3 regions of the Micromonospora sp. CA-246542 genome follow, and region 3 is predicted to be linked to each of the others. Evidence: riboswitches for the same ligand, from Rfam matches in the RefSeq annotation. Region 3 holds a riboswitch; each other region holds the start of a gene.
What was found. A riboswitch is a leader RNA that binds a small molecule or an ion and turns the genes downstream of it on or off. The one in region 3 is predicted to bind S-adenosylmethionine.

Region 1 (5,755 bases), 2.8 Mb from region 3:
TGTGGGGTGTTGACACAGAGCCGGCGAGCCGAGAACGCCGTCCGACCGTCACCGGCGAGGTACTGGACCTGCGGTTCGCTCGGCTTCAGATAGTTCACCAGCATTCTGAGCCGACAGGGCGCGAGAGTGGCGATAGCGGTGTCGACCCGGATGATCCCCTGGCGGGTTGCGTGACTCTTCGTCGTCCAGGTGACTCGGCCAACGGTCGTCGCGGCGGCAAGGGGCGAGAGCAGTGCGCCGAGGTTGTCCGCCGTCATCAGCCGGGACGTCTGTCGACTCACGCCTTCTCCCCGTCGTCAAGCAGTAGCCGGAGTGCAACCAAGGCCCTCAGCCCAGGACGCTCATGTAGTTTCGGGCGGCCTGCGAGCTGCCCTGAAGCAGCGTCATCGCCTCCACGAGGCGCTGTTTGCTCTGCTCGGCGCGGGCGATAGCCTCGGCCAGTGCCGGGTGCCCAGTACCGGCGGCCACAGCGCGCAGCCGCGCCAAGGTCTGCTCGGTGGCCTCGACGGCGGCGCGAATCTGCTGCTGAGTTGCGTTGCCCTGCTCGGCGGCCTGCGCAAGCGCTGCCTTGACTTCCTCGATGCTCGCCATGCGCGCCTCCAGACCTTGATGCGAAGCGATATCGCGCCCCGTGTCGGACCGGACACTATCCGACATCGAAGCGTCTTTGCAGTCCCGGCCCGAGTCGTTGTTCTTGGACGACGACGCAGGCCGCGTGTTCTCGATCTTTCGGTCTGCAAAGGACAATGGTGTCTCGACGAGCGAGGTGGCGTGACGCCCGAGTCGCGGCACCCCCCTGACAGTCGCTTGCCCCGCATCCGGGGCAGCTCGACAGGGTGTACGGGTAGCAGCCCAGCCGGTACGTTGAGGGGCCGGGAGCGCTCCCAATGCGCGAGAGCTACTGCCGGGTGTGGATCAAATCAGGACGAAGCCGCAGATCCCGCACTGCGCTAAGGGTTGTACCGCCGTGGATTTTCCCACTAGCAAGGAATTTATTAACATCGATGGCTTGAGGCCCCACCATGGAAGAGATCTGTCCCCTTCGATGGAGGTCTCCATGAACGTCTCTCGGCTCGGCGGGCCGACCCTGTCCCTCTTCCGCATCGTGATCGGCCTGCTGTTCACGCTGCACGGCCTCTCGTCGGTCTTCGGGTTGTTCGGCGGCAACCCGATGACCGGCAAGGCGGTACCGCTCGGCACCTGGCCGGGCTGGTGGGCCGCCCTGATCCAGCTCATCTGCGGCGCGCTGGTGCTGGTCGGACTCTTCGCCCGACCCGCCGCGCTTGTCGCGTCCGGCTCGATGGCGTACGCCTACTTCGTCGTGCACCAGCCGGACGACCTGCTGCCGCTGCGCAACGGCGGTGAGCTGGCAGCCCTCTTCTGCTGGTCGTTCCTGCTGGTCGCGACGCTCGGCGCGGGCCCGTGGGCGCTCGACTCGGTGCTCTTCAAGCGGCGTGCCGAGGTGCCGTCGATGGCCGAGCCCAGCCCGGTCAACGCCTGACCGACCCGTAACGCGCGTCGCCGGAGCCTCGGCGTGTCGGCTCCGGCGACGCGTGCGCGGACGGGTCAGCCAAAGGGCGTGGACAGGTCAGTCAAGGGCGTGGACGGGTCAGGCCGCAGGGCGGGGAGTGAGGACCGCGTCCAGGAGGCCGGGGTAGAGCTTGTCCACCTCGTCGCGGCGCAGGCGGACCAGGCGGCTCGTGCCGGCGGCCCGGGTGCGCGTCAGGCCGGCCTCGCGCAGCACCTTGAGGTGGTGGCTGCGGGTCGCCTTCGAGACGCCGAAGTCGAAGCTGCCGCAGGCCGCCTCGCCGCCCTCGGCGAGCGCCCGGACGATCTGCAACCGCACGTCATCGGCGAGCGCGGCCAGTACGGCGGTGACCGGTACGGCGGTCAGGTCGGGTTCGTGCGGCTCCATGTGACCAGTCTAACCCTTGTTCGACAACGATCGAACAACACCCTAAGGTCGGTGTCGTTGGTTCGAAGATACTCGAACATTGGAGCTGACGATGCGATCCCGCGCCGCCGCCTACCCGCTGCTCGCCGCGCTCGCCTGGGGTGCGATGTTCCCGATCCTGGCCACCGCGCTGGCGAGGGTCGACCCGCTCAACCTGACCACCGCCCGCTATCTGTTCGCCGCCGTCATCCTGGTCGGCATCCTGCTGCTCCGCGAGGGGTCTGCCGCGCTGCGCCTCGGCGGTCGGGGAGTCGAGGTGGTGGTGCTGGGTGTCGTCGGCTTCGCCGGCTTCAACCTGCTCACCAACCTGGCCCTCGAACACGCCGCCCCGCAGCAGATCTCCCTGTTCGTCGCGACCACCCCGATCATCACCCAACTGGTCCGGTGGGCCCGGGACGGCGTACGGCCGAAGCCTGCCCTGCTGGCCCTCTCCCTGGTGGCGCTCCTCGGCGTCGGACTGGTGATCACGCGCGGGAGCCTGGCCGGGCTCGGCCAGTTCGGTCTCGGCGGCCTCATGATGATCGGCGCGGTGCTCGGCTGGGCCATCTACACCCACGGCGCGACCCGGTTCGGCGCGTGGTCGCCGCTGCGCTTCACCACGCTGACCGCGCTCGCCGGCACGGCCGCCATGCTGGTCGCGAGCATCGGCGCCGACGCCGTCGGGTGGCAGCACGCGCCGGCCGCCGCCGACCTGGTGGCGGTCACCCCACAACTGGCGTACGCCGTGCTCGTCGCCGCCGTCGTCGCGGTGCTGGCCTGGAACACCGGTGTGCAGCGGCTGGGCGCGGCCAACGCCGCCCTGTTCATGAACCTCGTCCCGGTGACCACGTTCGTCGTGCAGATCGCCCGTGGCTACCGGCCGGACGGAGTCGAACTGGTCGGCGCGGCGATCACCATCGCCGCCCTGGTCGCCGCGAACCTCGCGGCGCGCACCCGGCCCCGGCCCTCGTCGCCGCCCCAGTCGACGGCGGTCACCGATCCCGTCGCGGTGGTCGACCCGGTGGCGATGGCCGCCCGCTGACCCACTGGCTGGGATGCCCGGTGGAGGCGCCGGGCAACGTTGCCTAGACTCGACGGCACAACTGCATACCTCATCCAGAGGGGCTGAGGGATACGGCCCGACGACGCCCCGGCAACCACCCCGCGCGCTCACCGCTGAGCGACCCGTGGGGCAGGTGCCAATTCCGTCCCCGCCGCACCGTGCGATGCGGGGAAAGATGAGAGGACTCTCGACATGACGTCGACGCTCGCCGCCTCCGGCATCGACACCTCCGCCAGCCCCGCCCGGGCCCTCGTCTGCCGCGCCTGTTCGGCCCGCTACCCGCTCGCCGCCCAGCACGCCTGTTACGAGTGTTTCGGCCCGCTGGAAGTCGACTACGACACCGCGGCCCTCGCCACGGTCACCCGCGAGCAGATCGAGGCCGGCCCGAACAACATCTGGCGGTACGCCGCGCTGCTGCCCGCCGGGCAGGACCCGGCCAGCCGGGTCACCCTCGACCCGGGGCTGACCCCGCTGGTGGCGGCGCCGCACCTCGCCGCCGAGCTGGGCATCACCGCGCCGCTCTGGGTCAAGGACGACAGCGCCAACCCGACCCACTCGTTCAAGGACCGGGTCGTCTCGGTGGCGCTGACCGCCGCGAAGGCGCTCGGGTTCAGCCGGTTCGCCTGCGCCTCCACCGGCAACCTGGCCAACTCGGTGGCCGCGCACGCCGCCCGCGCCGGCGTGCCCTCGATCGTCTTCATCCCCTGCGACCTGGAGCAGGGCAAGGTCATCACCACCGCCGTGTACGGCGGCGAACTGGTCGCCATCGACGGCTCGTACGACGACGTCAACCGGCTCTGCGGCGAGCTGGTGGAGACCGACGAGTTCGAGGACACGGCGTTCGTCAACGTGAACGTCCGGCCGTACTACGCGGAAGGCTCCAAGACCCTCGGGTACGAGGTGGCCGAGCAGCTCGGCTGGCGCATCCCCGCCCAGGTGGTCATCCCGATGGCCAGCGGCGAACTGCTCACCAAGATTGACAAGGCCTTCTCCGAGCTGGTCGAGATCGGCCTGGTCGAGGCCCCGGCGGGCGGCTGGAAGGTGTTCGGGGCGCAGTCGGCCGGCTGCAACCCGATCGCGACGGCCCTGCACGCCGACACCGACACGATCATCCCGGTCAAGCCCACCGGCATCGCCAAGTCGCTGAACATCGGCGACCCGGCCGCTGGCCTCTACGCCCTGGAGGCGGTGCGCCGCACCGGCGGGTGGATGGAGTACGCCGACGACGACGAGATCCGCGCCGGCATCCGCGACCTGGCCCGTACCACCGGGGTGTTCGCCGAGACGGCGGGCGGCGTCACCGCGGCGGTGCTGCGCAAGCTGGTCGAGTCCGGCCGGCTCGACCCCACGGCGGAGACGGTCATCTTCAACACCGGCGAAGGTCTGAAGACGATCGACGCGGTCGCCGCCCAGGTCGGCCCCACCCACCAGATCAAGCCGTCCCTGCGTGCCGCCCGCGACGCCGGTCTACTCGGCTGAATCCACCGGGTGACTGGATTTTCGCTGTGAGTGTGGAAAACCCGCCGCTCAGGACTTGACGGCAGGAACCGGACGGCGCAAGATGCTCCGTGCGGGAGGGCATTTCGCCGAAGACTTTTGAAGTTCTTGCGACCCAACGCCGGAGGCGTTGTGCGAATGTCCCTCCCGACCACGTCCGACAGGGCCAGCGAAAATTCGCTGGCCCTGTCGCTTTTGCACCTGCCAGGCTCGCCCGCATGAGCATCACGATCGCGCCGTTCGACGGCACCGACCGGACCGCGGTCGACGAGGCGTACCGGATCGGAGCGGCGGCCACCGAGGCCGACCTGCCCGACTTCCCGCCGTCCTGCCGGCAACGCTTCGACGCCCAATTTCACACCCCGATGCCCGGCACCCGCTCCCTCTGGGCGCTGGCCCGACTGGACGGGGTGCCCGCCGGTTACCTTCAGCTCGACCTGCCGCAGCTCGACAACCCCGACAACGCCACCGCCGAGCTGACGGTCCGTCCGGACCTGCGCCGCCGGGGCGTCGGCCGGGCCCTGCACGAGTACGGGGTACGCCTGCTGCGCCAGCACGGCCGCAAGCGGGTCGTCGCCATGGCTGTCGCCGCGCTACCCGGCGGTCCGGCCCGACCGGTGGCGGGCGCGGCGTTCGCCACCGCGATGGGGGCGCACTCCGCGCTGGCCGAGGTGCGCCGCCGGCTGGACATCGCCGACATCGACCGGGTCGCGCTGCGAGCGGCGCTGGCCGAGGCTAAACCCCACGCCGAGGGATACCAGGCCGTCACCTGGCAGGGGCCCACCCCGCCGGAGTACCTAACGGACATCGCCTACCTGGACGGCCGGCTGCTGATGGACGCGCCCATGGGCGACGTGCAGTGGGAGCCGGAGCAGGTCGACGCCGAGCGCATCCGGGGCAACGAACGCGCCCTGGACGCCCGGGGTCGACGGCGCTACCACCTCGCCATGCGACACGAGGCGTCCGGCCGGTTGGTCGCCTGGACCCTGCTCGACGTGGGCGCCTCCACGGACTGGCATTCGTACCAGCAGATCACCCTCGTCGACCCGGCCCACCGTGGTCACCGGCTGGGCCTCATCGCCAAGGCCGAGAACCTGCACCACCTGCTGACCCACGAGCCCGCCGTACGCGTCATCGACACCTGGAACGCGGCGAGCAACAGCTACATGGTGGCGATCAACGAGCAGCTCGGGTTCCGCCCGGTGGACGCCTGGGACAACTGGCAGCTCACCCTCTGACGGGTATCCGCCGCTACTGTTCGC
Region 2 (5,755 bases), 2.8 Mb from region 3:
ATGTCTCCTACGCCGAGTTGCACGCCTTCGCGGAGGCGTTGGGGGCACCCCGGCGCGGTTTCGACCGGGACCACTACGACATTCCGGCCGACCGGTTCGCGGCGGCGGTGTGGCTCGGCGCCCGGGTGGTGCCGAGCCGGGAACTGGTCCGGCTGCTGCGCGACGCCGGGCTGCGCCGCCCGAAGCACCTCAGCGGTTTGTCGGCCCGGTGAGAGTTGCCAGCTCACGACGAAGATTGTCGCGGGCCGAAGCCTCCCACCTTCGCGCCAGCGGCGGCAGCCGGAACAGCGCGGGCAGTTCCAGCAGCCCGGTGAGGACGCTGGCCCGACCGCTGCGGAAGGCCGGGTCGGGCACGTGCGCGTACTCCCGTCTGATGGCCGCCGCGTAGCGGTCGTAGGCGGCCGGCGGACCGGCCAGCACGGCGAGGTCGGCGTCGCAGAGCAGTGCGCCGTCGTGGTCGTCCGCCGTCACCCGGTGCCCGGCGGTGAGCAGGACCAGCCGACGGACCTCGGCCACCGCGGGTTCGGGCACCCCGAGCCCGGTGAGCAGGCTCCCGGCCAGGTCCGCGCTGTCCCGTTCGTTGGCGTCACCGGCGGCCCGTGGGTCGTAGACCGCGTCGTGGCACCAGGCGGCCAACCGGACCAGGTCGGGCCGTTCGGCCAGCCCGGCATGGCGGTCCACCACATCGAGTACGGCGGCCAGGTGCGGGACGGTGTGGTAGTGCCGGTGCGGCTCCCGCCAGCGGGCCAGCAGCCGCTCACCGGCCAGAGTCGCGTGCTCGTCCGGCTTCGCACCGGCGGCGCGGACCGCCGCCCGCCACCGTTCCAGCAGATCGGCCACCGTCCGAGTCTGCCGCATTCGCCCGCACCGCACGTCGGCGGGAGGATTCAGCGGGTCTGCCACGGGTAGTCGCGCCCATGGCGGCGGCCCGGGACAAGAGATCTCCGATGGTGCGGCGTGCGCCGCTGCGCGACGGACTGGTGGACGTCGACGGAGCGCGCATCGCCGAGGCCACCGAGCAGCTCAAGCACCGCAGCCGGGCCACCCTGCACGACCGGCTGCACCGGGTACGGATGGCCGGGGGGCTCGCCGTCCAGGCCGGGTTGGCGGCCGGCCTGGCGTACCTCGTCTCGCACAAGGTGCTCGGAAACCCGCAACCGGTCTTCGCGCCGATCTCGGCGGTCGGCACGCTGGCCGCGTCGGTGGGTCAGCGGTTCCGCCGGACCGTGGAGCTGATCGTCGGGGTGGGCGTCGGGGTGTTCGTCGGCGATCTGCTGATCTACTTCCTCGGCACCGGCGCGTGGCAGCTCGGCCTGGTGGTCACCGTCGCGATCCTGCTCACCATCTTCGCCGGGGCGAGCGTGGCCATCGTCATCCAGGCGGCGGCCACGGCGGTGCTGATCGTGACGCTGAGCCCGTCCACCCAGAATCTGGAGATCCCCCGCTTCGTCGACGCGTTCCTCGGCGGCGGCGTCGCGTTGCTGGTGACGGCGGTGCTGCTGCCGCTGAACCCGCTCCGGGTGATCAACCGGGCCGCCCGGCCGGCGCTGGACCTGCTCGCGGCGCAGCTCGACGCCACCGCCGACGGCCTGCGCTCCCGGGACCGCGCGACCATCCAGCGGGCGCTGGAACGGCTGCGCAACAACAAGGACGAGCTGGCCACCCTGAGCGAGGCGATCGAGGGCGCCAAGGAGACCGCCACCCTGTCGCCGGCCCGCTGGCACCGCCGCGACGAGCTGGTCCACTACGCGGAGGCGGCCGACCCGATCGACCGGGCGATGCGCAACTCCGGCACCCTGATCCGCCGGTCCGTCACCCTGATCGAGGACGACGAGCCGGTGCCCGACCCCATGCCGGACGCGATCGGTCACCTCGCCGAGTCGGTCCGGCTGCTCAAACACGAGTTCGCGGCGGGGGAGGAGCCGCAGCAGGCGCGGGAGCGGTCGCTGCGGGCCGTCAGCGAGGCCGGCCGGGCGTACGGGGATGGGGTCGGCTTCTCCGGCAGCGTGGTGATCGCCCAGATCCGTACCACGGCCAGCGACCTCCTGGTGGCCTCCGGCATCGAGCAGGAGGAGGCGAACCGCTGCATCCGCACCTCCTTCGGGGACCAGGAGCGGCCGGTGGGTGAACCCGCCGAGCCGGGCGACGCCCCGAAGCCACCCACCGCCCCGCCGGTCGGCTGAGAACGCGCCTCAGGCCAGCTCGGCGAGCGCCGCGAGCAGCCGATCCACCTGGGCGGGGGTGCTGCCCAGACCGATGCTGGCACGCAGCGCGGTCGGCGGAAGATCCCTCCGGCCGGTACGCGTGGCGGCCTCGTCGAGCAGCCGCCGGGCCAGCGGGTGGGCGCAGAACAACCCGTCCCGTACGCCGATGTGGTGCTCGGCCGCGAGCCGGGCGGCCACCGTGGCCGAGTCCTGACCGGCGACCACGAAGGACACGATGCCGACCCGGGGCGCGTCCGGGCCGAAGGTCCGCAACTCCACGACGTGCGGCAGGGCCGCGAGGCCGGCACGCAGCCGGGCCAGCAACGCCTGCTCGCGGGCGGCGAGCGCGACCCGGTCGGCGTCGGTCAACGCCGCGCACACCGCCGCCAGCGCCACCGCGCCGAGCAGGTTCGGGGTGCCGCCCTCGTGCCGGGCCGGACCGGTCGCCCAGGTCACGTCGTGGGTGGCCGGCCCGACACGGCTGGTGGCCCCTCCGCCGGCCAGGTACGGCGGGGCCGCGTCCAGCCAGTCCGCCCGGCCGACGAGCACACCCGCGCCGAACGGGGCGTAGAGCTTGTGGCCGGAGACGGCCAGGTAGTCCACGTCGAGCGCGCGCCTGTCGACCGGGGCGTGCGGGGCCAGCTGCGCCGCGTCGAGGACGATCCGGGCGCCGTGCCGGTGGGCCACCCGGGCGAGGTCGGCGACCGGCCACAGCTCACCGGTCACGTTGCTCGCCCCGGTCACCGCGACCAGCACCGGCAGCGCGGGGTTGCTGTCGCGGCGCAGCTCGGTCAGCGCGGCGGCGAGGTCGCGTACCGCCCCGGCCGGGTTGGCGGGCACCGGCAGGCGTACCGAGCCGCGCGGCCAGGGCAGCAGGTTCGCGTGGTGCTCACCGGCGAAGGTGACCACCGTCGTGCCGGCCGGCAACGACCGGGCCAGCAGGTTGAGCGCGTCCGTGGTGTTGCGGGTGAAGACGACGTGGTCGTCCGCGCCCGCGCCGAAGAAGTCGCCGACCGTCTGCCGGGCCCGCTCGTAGGCCAGCGTGCAGCGCCGCGACAGCGCGCCCGCGCCCCGGTGCACGCTGGCGTACCAGGGCAGCAGTTCGGTGACCGCGTCGGCCGCGGCCCGCGCGCAGGGCGCGGTGGCCGCGTAGTCGAGGTTGATCTCGCCGGGTACGCCGAGCACGTCGAGCGCCGCCGACGGCGGAGACGCGAGAGCGGGCAGGCTGGGCAGCGAGGGTACGAGAGTGACGGACACGCCGGAACCTCCGGGGTCAGGGACCCCGGGTGTGGCATCGGGACGGGGTCCGCGCTTGCCCAGCACGCCGATCGGGCTGGGCCCGGTCATCACCCGGGGCACCCCACCGCGAACTCGACGAGGGTTGCCGGCCAGCAAGCCGGGGCTTGACGCTGGCGCTCGTGACCTGCCGGCAGCATAGCGGCTGTGGATGCGGCCGAACCAGCCGGCGGGGGATGGCTACGCTGACCGCATGGCCGACACCCCGCCCGGTGCACCCCTGCCGTCGCCGCCGCACCCGCCCGCGGCCCCGCCCGCCGGCACGTCACCCGGGATGCCGCCGCGCCGCTTCGGCTGGCTGCGGTTCCTGGTGCTGGCCGGGGTGGTGCTGCTCATCGCCGCGTGCGCGGTCTTCATGGTCATCCGCCTCGGTCAGTCGCTGGGCCTACAGGCGCTGCTGGTCGGGGTGGGCGCCGCGATCCTGCCGGTGCCGGTGCTGGTCGCCTGCTTCCTCTGGCTCGACCGGTACGAGCCGGAACCCCTGAAATACCTGATCTTCTGCTTCGCCTGGGGCGCGTTCGTCTCCACCGCCGCCTCGCTGAACGTGAACGAGTTCGCCGCCGGACGGTTCGCCGACTGGGGACTGCCGGACGCGCTGACCGCCGTGCTGGTGGCGCCGTTCATCGAGGAGCTGACCAAGGCGCTCGGCCCGATCCTGCTGCTGGTGTTCCGGCGTCGGGAGTGGTCCGGGATCACCGACGGCCTGGTCTACTGCGGGCTCTCCGCGGTCGGCTTCGCCATGGTGGAGAACATCCTCTACCTGGGCGGGTACGGCTACGCGGCTGGCGCCGACCGGTACGGCCCGGCGACCGGCACCCAGCAGGTGATCGCCATCTTCATCGTGCGGATCCTCCTGTTCGGGTTCGCCCATCCCCTCTTCACCTCGATGACCGGCCTGGGTCTCGGCGTCGCCTCCCGGAGCGCCGACCGGCGGGTCCGGGTGCTCGCCCCGATCGCCGGCCTGCTGCTGGCGATGATGCTGCACGGCACCTGGAACCTGCTGCCCACGCTCACCCAGGCCACCGGCGAGGCCGTGATCATGCTGTACGGCTTCCTGGGCCTCATGGTGCCGGTGTTCTTCGGCGTGGTCGGGCTGGCCGTATGGCTGCGAGCCTGGGAGGGGCGGCTCACCGAGCGGACGCTGCCGGACTACGTACGCGCCGGCTGGTTGACCCCACCCGAGGTGGCCGCCCTGAGCAGCCTGGGTCGCCGGCACGCCGCCCGGAGCTGGGCCCGCCGCGTCGGCGGCGACGCTGGTGCGCGTGCCATGCGCGGATATCAGCTCGCCGCGACCCGGCTGGCCCTGCTGCGGGACGGGACGCTGCGTGGTCTCGACCGCAAACCGGCCGACCAGGAGCGGACCGCCGTCGAGGAGCGGCAGCTCCTGGAGGCGATCAGCGCGTACCGGTCGTACTTCGTGGGCCGGGACCCGCAGGCCCCGGCCGGTGTCTGGGACGGTAGCCAGTACCACCTGCGCTTTCCGGACGGCACGCAGCGATCGGTGTCCGCGCCCGACGAGCCGGTGGTGCCCATCCCGGTGGTGCTCGCCCCGCCGCCTCCGGTCGGCTACCCGCCGGCCGGTTGGCACGGCCTGCGCCCCGCCGCGCCGTGGCCGCCTGGTAACGCCTGAGCGCGGGTGGGCGGCGGGTCAGGTCATCAGGGTGGTGAGGAAGTCGCCGAGCCCCTGGGCCATCGCGATCAACGCCGCCCCGATCCCCTTGAACAACTGCGCCGCGCCGTCCGGCCGGAACGCCATGAAGTAGATCAGGAACGCGACGCTGCCCCAGGTCAGCAGTTTCTTCACGAATACCGGCATCGTCCCTCCCCAGGGCCACGGTCGCCGGCTGGCTTCCCGTCATACGGTCCGACAAACGGCGCCGTCGGCCCGGGGCGGCTACAGGTAGAGGCCGGTGGAGTCGTTCTCGATCCGCTCGGCGGCCACGGCGTGCACGTCGCGCTCGCGCAGCAGCACGTACCCGCGGCCGTGCAGCTCGACCTCGGAGCGCTCGTCCGGGTCGAAGAGCACCCGGTCGCCGGAGACGATGGCGCGGACGTTCGGCCCCACACCCACGGCGGTCGCCCACGCGAGGCGCTTGCCGACCGCTGCGGTCGCCGGGATGACGATGCCAGCGGTGGAGCGACGCTCGCCTTCGCTGCCGTCCATCCGCACCAGCACACGATCGTGCAGCAGGCGGATGGGCAGGCCGGAGTCGAGATCCTGGTCGGCGGTCACGGGGCAGACGCTACCGTGTCGC
Region 3 (5,755 bases):
CAGCCCGTGCCGCAGGGCCCCGGCGGCCGCCCACCCGAGCAGCGGCACCACCCGTGGTGGAAGGTGATGTGCCTGACCGGCGTCGACTACTTCTCGACGCTGGGCTACCAGCCGGGGATCGCGGCGCTGGCCGCCGGGGCGCTCTCCCCGGTGGCGACCCTGGTGCTGGTGCTGGTCACACTGCTGGGCGCGTTGCCCGTCTACCGGCGGGTGGCGGTGGAGAGCCCGCACGGCGAGGGCTCGATCGCAATGCTCGTACGCCTGCTCAGCTACTGGCCGGGCAAGCTGTTCGTGCTGGTGCTGCTGGGTTTCGCGGCCACCGACTTCATCATCACCATCACCCTGTCCGCGGCCGACGCGACCGCCCACCTCGACGAGAACCCGTTCCTGCCCAGCGGCCTCAAGGGTCACGAGGTCGCCGTCACGCTGCTGCTGGTGGCGCTGCTCGGCGCGGTGTTCCTCAAGGGATTCGGCGAGGCCATCGGGATCGCCGTCGTCCTGGTCGCGGTCTACCTGTCGCTGAACGCGGTGGTGATCGCCGACGCGCTGTGGCGGGTGGTGAGTCATCCCAGCGCGGTCGGGGACTGGACGAACGCCCTGACCACCGGACACGGGGATCCCCTGATGGTGGTCGCGCTGTCCCTGCTCGTGTTCCCGAAGCTGGCGCTGGGCCTGTCCGGGTTCGAGACCGGGGTGGCGGTGATGCCGCACATCCGAGGAGACCGCAAGGACTCGGAGGACCGGCCACTGGGGCGTATCCGGGGAGCGCGGCGGCTACTCACCACCGCCGCCGCGACGATGAGCGTCTTCCTGATCACCAGCAGCGTGACCACCACCGTGCTGATCCCGCCCGAGGCCTTCCAGCCGGGCGGGGCCGCCAACGGTCGGGCGTTGGCCTACCTGGCCCACCAGCACCTCGGCGGAGTGTTCGGCACCGTCTACGACCTCTCCACCATCGCGATCCTCTGGTTCGCCGGGGCGTCCGCGATGGCTGGGCTGCTCAACCTCGTACCCCGGTATCTCCCCCGCTACGGCATGGCGCCGACGTGGGCCCGCGCGGTCCGGCCGCTGGTCCTGGTCTTCACCGGCGTGGCGTTCCTGATCACGATCATTTTCTCCGCCAGCGTCGACGCGCAGGGCGGCGCGTACGCCACCGGGGTCCTGGTGTTGATCACCTCGGCGGCGACGGCGGTGACGCTCGCGGCGCGGCGGCGGCGTCAGCGCGGTCGCACGGTCGCGTTCGGGATCATCGCGGTGGTGTTCGTCTACACCACCGTGGCGAACGTGGTGGAGCGTCCCGACGGCGTCAAGATCGCCGCCTGTTTCATCGGCGCGATGATCCTGGTGTCGGCGCTGTCGCGGGTGATGCGGGCGTTCGAGCTGCGGGTCGACCACGTCCAGCTCGACGAGCTGGCGAGCGCGATGATCGGCGAGCGCTCCGGACGCCGCATCCGCCTGGTCGCGCACGAGCCGGAGCGCCGCGACCTCGCGGAGTACCGCGACAAGCTGGCCCAGACCATGGCGGACAACGACTTCCCCGACGACAGCGACGTGATCTTCGTCGAGGTCCGGGTCACCGATCCGTCGGACTTCGAGACGGGGTTGCTGGTCCGCGGCAGCGTGGCGCACGACCGTTTCCCGGTGCTCAGCCTGGCCAGCTCCTCGGTGCCCAACGCGCTGGCCGCGCTGCTGCTGGAGATCCGCGACCGCAGCACGCGCCGCCCCCACATCTACTTCGAGTGGACCGAGGGCGGCCCGGCCCGCAACGTGCTGCGTTACCTGGCGTTCGGGCAGGGCGAGATCGCCTCGGTGACCCGGGAGATCCTGCGCCGTCAGGAGCCGGACCAGACTCGCCGGCCCCACGTGCACGCCGGTTGACCGGCTCGTCGAGCGCGGGCCGGTGCCGGTGCCGGTGCCGGTGCCGGTGCCGGTGAGCGTGGTCATATCGGCTGGACGACCGACCGGTGGCTGCTGCTAGCCTCGGCGCAGGTCATGAGCGCCAGCGCGAAGCCCCGGCTCGCTGGCCGGCAACCCTCCTCCGCGGTGGGGTGCCCCGGGTGAAGACCAGGCACCGGCGGGACGTCGGTGCAAGCGTGGCCTGGCACCCAGGTCAGCACCAAGACCCGGGAGACCGCATGCACATCCTCAGCCCCACGCCACCGGCCAGCCGGCGTACGCCGGCCCTGACCCGGCGTCGCCACGTGGACCTGATGCGAATGCGCAGCGCGGCGTGTACCGCCGCCTAAAGCGCTAACCCACCCTCCCCGCCCCACCCGCCCAACCCTCCCGACCCTTCTTCGTGTCGATCATGAAGTTGTTGCCCGCCCGACCGGCGTGTCGTGGCAACAACTTCATGATCGACGGGGTCGACGCATCCCATTGGAGTTAGATATGCGTATCTTTTCCCGTTTTGTTCTTGTTGGGGTTTCCTTGTTGACCGTTGGGGCTCTGGGGGCCTGCGGTGGTGGCGGGGGTGACTCTTCGGGGGGTGGCGGCGGAAACCCGTACGGCCTGGCGCAGCCGGGTGTGCTGCGGGCCGGCACGCTGACCGACGCCCCGCCCAACGTGTACCTCAAGGACGGCAAGTTCACCGGCTTCGACAACGACCTGCTGACCGCCGTGGCCGGCAAGCTCGGCCTGAAGGTGGAGTTCGTCGGCACCGACTTCTCCGCGCTGCTGTCCCAGGTCAACAACCACAAGTTCGACGTCGGCAGCTCCTCGATCACCATCACCGAGGCGCGCAAGAAGACCGTCGACTTCGGCAACGGGTACGACTTCGGCTACTTCGGGCTGGACGTGCCGGCCGGCTCGCCGATCAAGGGGTTCGACCAGCTCACCGGCAAGCGTGTCGTGGTGGTGCAGGGCACCGTCCAGGACGACTACGCCACCGGCGAGCAGCTCGACCCGGTTCGCGTGCCGGACTACAACGGAGCGATCAACCAACTCAAGGCGGGGACGGCCGACGCCTGGATCGCACCGGCCGAGATCGGCGAGAAGTCCGCCACCGACAGCAACGGCAAGATCACCGTGGCGGCCAAGCAGCTCAGCCCGGCACCGACCGCGTACGCCGTCGCCAAGGGCAGCGACAAGCTGCGCGAGGCGCTGAACAAGGCCCTCGACGAGGTCATCGCCGACGGCACCTGGAGCCGGTTGCAGGCGCAGTACTACCCGGGCCGGCCGATCCCGGCGGACTTCAAGCCGGGCAGCGGCAAGGCGGCAGCCCCGGCCACGCCGTCCGGGTCGGCGCAACCGTCCGCGTCCGCGTCGGCCGCGTCCTGACCTGGTGACGAGCGAGCAGGGCGGCAGGAGAGGCGAACGATGGATCCGTTGAGCACCCTCTGGGACACGTTCTTCGACGTCGACGCGATGCGCGAGGCGCTGCCCGAGATGCTGACCGTCGGGCTGCCCAACACGCTGATCCTGGCGGTCTCCGCCGCCCTGCTCGGCACGGTGCTGGGTCTGCTGCTGGCCGTGGCCGGCATCTCCCGCAGTCGGTGGCTACGCTGGCCGGCGCGCGTCTACACCGACGTGTTCCGGGGGCTGCCGGCCGCGGCGACGATCCTGCTGATCGGCGTCGGGTTGGCGCCCCTGGGCATGCGGGTGTGGGGGCCGGACCCGTACCCGCTGGGCATCCTCGCGCTGTCGCTGATCGCCGCCGCGTACATCGGGGAGATCTTCCGCTCCGGCATCCAGTCGGTGGAGGCCGCCCAACTGGAGGGCGCCCGGGCGCTGGGTTTCTCCTGGACCGACGCGATGCGGCTGGTGATCATCCCGCAGGGCATCCGGCGGGTGCTGCCCGCCTGGGTCAACCAGCTCATCGCGCTGATCAAGGACTCCAGCCTGGTGTACTTCCTCGGCCTGGTGGCCAGCCAGCGGGAGTTGTTCCGGATCGGGCAGGACTACGCGGCGACCACCGGGAACGAATCCGCGCTGCTGCTGGCGGGCCTGTTCTACCTGGCGTTGACCGTTCCGCTGACCCACCTCGTCAACTGGATCGACCGGCGGCTGCGCCACGGTCGCCCGGCCACCGCCCCGGACGACGAGGACGACGACACGGCGCTGCCCGCCACGACGCAGGGAGACCGGCGATGACCACCACCTCGGTGAGCGTGCAGTCGCGCGACGTCCACCTGGCCTTCGGGCCCAACCGCGTGCTGCGCGGCGTCGACCTGACCGTGCCCCGCGGCGCGACGGCCTGCGTGATCGGACCGTCCGGTTCGGGCAAGTCCACCCTGCTGCGTACGCTCAACCGGCTCATCGAACCCGACCGCGGCGACGTGCTGCTGGACGGACGCAGCGTGCTACGGGACGACCCGGACGCGCTACGCCAGCGGGTCGGCATGGTGTTCCAGCAGTTCAACCTCTTCCCGCACATGAGCGTGCTGCGCAACGTCACGCTGGCGCTGCGCCGACTGCGCAAGCTCGGCCAGGACGAGGCGGTCCAGGTCGCCCGCGCGCAGCTGGAACTGGTGGGGCTCGCCGGCAAGGCCGACGCCCGGCCCGCGCAGCTCTCCGGTGGTCAGCAGCAGCGGGTGGCGATCGCCCGGGCGCTGGCGCTACGACCCGAGGTGATGCTCTTCGACGAGGCCACCTCGGCGCTCGACCCGGAGCTGGTCAAGGGAGTCCTCGGGGTGATGGCCGACCTGTCCGCCGCCGGGATGACCATGGTGGTGGTCACCCACGAGATGGGCTTCGCCCGGCAGGTCGCCGACACTGTGGCCTTCATGGACCGGGGCGTGGTGCTGGAGGCCGGGCCGCCGGAGCGGATCTTCGAGGGGGCCGAGCATCCCCGGCTGCGCCGCTTCCTCGCCCAGGTGCTCTGAGGAGACCGTTCAGCCGGCCCAACGCGGGGACGCCCGCGCTCAGCCGGCCTGGTGGCGCAGGTGCGCGGCGAACGCCTTCAGGTCGCCGAGCAGTTCCAGGATGGCGTTGCGGTAGGCCACCGACGCCCACAGGTGCAGCTCCTCGTCGTCCAGCCCGCCGAACGCGAGCGACAGCGCCTTGCGGCGACGCCGATCGAGCACCTTGTGCGGGCGCGCGAGCAGGTCACCCTCGCGCCGCAACGCCTGGAGGTAGGCGGCCACCGCCTCCTGGTAGTGCCGCCCGGCGACCCGTTCCAGCAGGGTGAACTCGAAGACGTTCAACGCCGCCTCGGAATCCCAGTACGCGCTGTCGCGCACCGGCGCGCTCGCCACGTGCCGGCCCATGGCGTGCCGGGCCTCGTAGAGCAGCAGCACGCCCCGGCCGGTGGTGCTCAGCGGTCGGCGCGGCGTCGGCAGCCGCAGCGTCCGCACCGGCGCGGCGGCGGTCAGGTCAACCGCACCGGCGTACGTCGGCAGGCGCTGCGTCGTCGACGCCGGCTCGGGCAGCAGGCAGGCCAGCTCCTGGTAGGGCACCGGGCCGCCGCCCGAGGGCAGGGCGCGTACGGTCGCCTCGTGCAGCTCGCCGAGCGGCCGGTCGTCCGGGGGCGCCCCGGCGGCAGCGTGAGCACGAGGCCGTTGGCGCCGGGCACGGGTACGCCCAGCACGCAGGAGTTTCGCAGGAACGCCCAGGTCGCCGCCGCTTCGCGGATGCCACTCGCCACGGCCTGCGCGTCCGCGCGCCAGTCCTGGGCGATCCGTAGCCGCCGCGCCAGGTCGGCGGTGGCCGCGCCGTCGTGCGGATACAGCTCCCGTACGGCCCGGGGCAGCGACCCCGGGCGCAGCGCCAACGGGTCACCGGTGGGCGCGGGCACGGCGTGCCTCGGGCAGTCGGC

Region 1: another riboswitch for S-adenosylmethionine. It lies ahead of thrC (threonine synthase); the one in region 3 lies ahead of ACQP0N_RS10835 (ABC transporter substrate-binding protein).
Region 2: another riboswitch for S-adenosylmethionine. It lies ahead of ACQP0N_RS30440 (aminotransferase class V-fold PLP-dependent enzyme); the one in region 3 lies ahead of ACQP0N_RS10835 (ABC transporter substrate-binding protein).

What each region holds. Positions count from the first base shown of each region.
Region 1 is NZ_CP192040.1:6,557,174-6,562,928, reverse strand. It holds gene ACQP0N_RS30545 (hypothetical protein) at 1-281, opposite strand, end outside; gene ACQP0N_RS30540 (hypothetical protein) at 328-591, opposite strand; gene ACQP0N_RS30535 (DoxX family protein) at 1,058-1,501, shown strand; gene ACQP0N_RS30530 (ArsR/SmtB family transcription factor) at 1,610-1,915, opposite strand; gene ACQP0N_RS30525 (DMT family transporter) at 2,007-2,975, shown strand; SAM riboswitch class I at 3,043-3,178, shown strand; gene thrC (threonine synthase) at 3,189-4,475, shown strand; gene ACQP0N_RS30515 (N-acetyltransferase family protein) at 4,712-5,731, shown strand.
Region 2 is NZ_CP192040.1:6,537,226-6,542,980, reverse strand. It holds gene ACQP0N_RS30455 (DUF4031 domain-containing protein) at 1-212, shown strand, start outside; gene ACQP0N_RS30450 (HD domain-containing protein) at 190-840, opposite strand; gene ACQP0N_RS30445 (FUSC family protein) at 948-2,183, shown strand; gene ACQP0N_RS30440 (aminotransferase class V-fold PLP-dependent enzyme) at 2,193-3,428, opposite strand; SAM riboswitch class IV at 3,508-3,628, opposite strand; gene ACQP0N_RS30435 (PrsW family intramembrane metalloprotease) at 3,652-5,130, shown strand; gene ACQP0N_RS30430 (hypothetical protein) at 5,149-5,316, opposite strand; gene ACQP0N_RS30425 (GroES family chaperonin) at 5,395-5,733, opposite strand.
Region 3 is NZ_CP192040.1:2,308,923-2,314,677, reverse strand. It holds gene ACQP0N_RS10840 (amino acid transporter) at 1-1,878, shown strand, start outside; SAM riboswitch class IV at 1,989-2,100, shown strand; gene ACQP0N_RS10835 (ABC transporter substrate-binding protein) at 2,434-3,279, shown strand; gene ACQP0N_RS10830 (amino acid ABC transporter permease) at 3,319-4,092, shown strand; gene ACQP0N_RS10825 (amino acid ABC transporter ATP-binding protein) at 4,089-4,823, shown strand; gene ACQP0N_RS10820 (hypothetical protein) at 4,863-5,396, opposite strand; gene ACQP0N_RS10815 (hypothetical protein) at 5,309-5,755, opposite strand, start outside.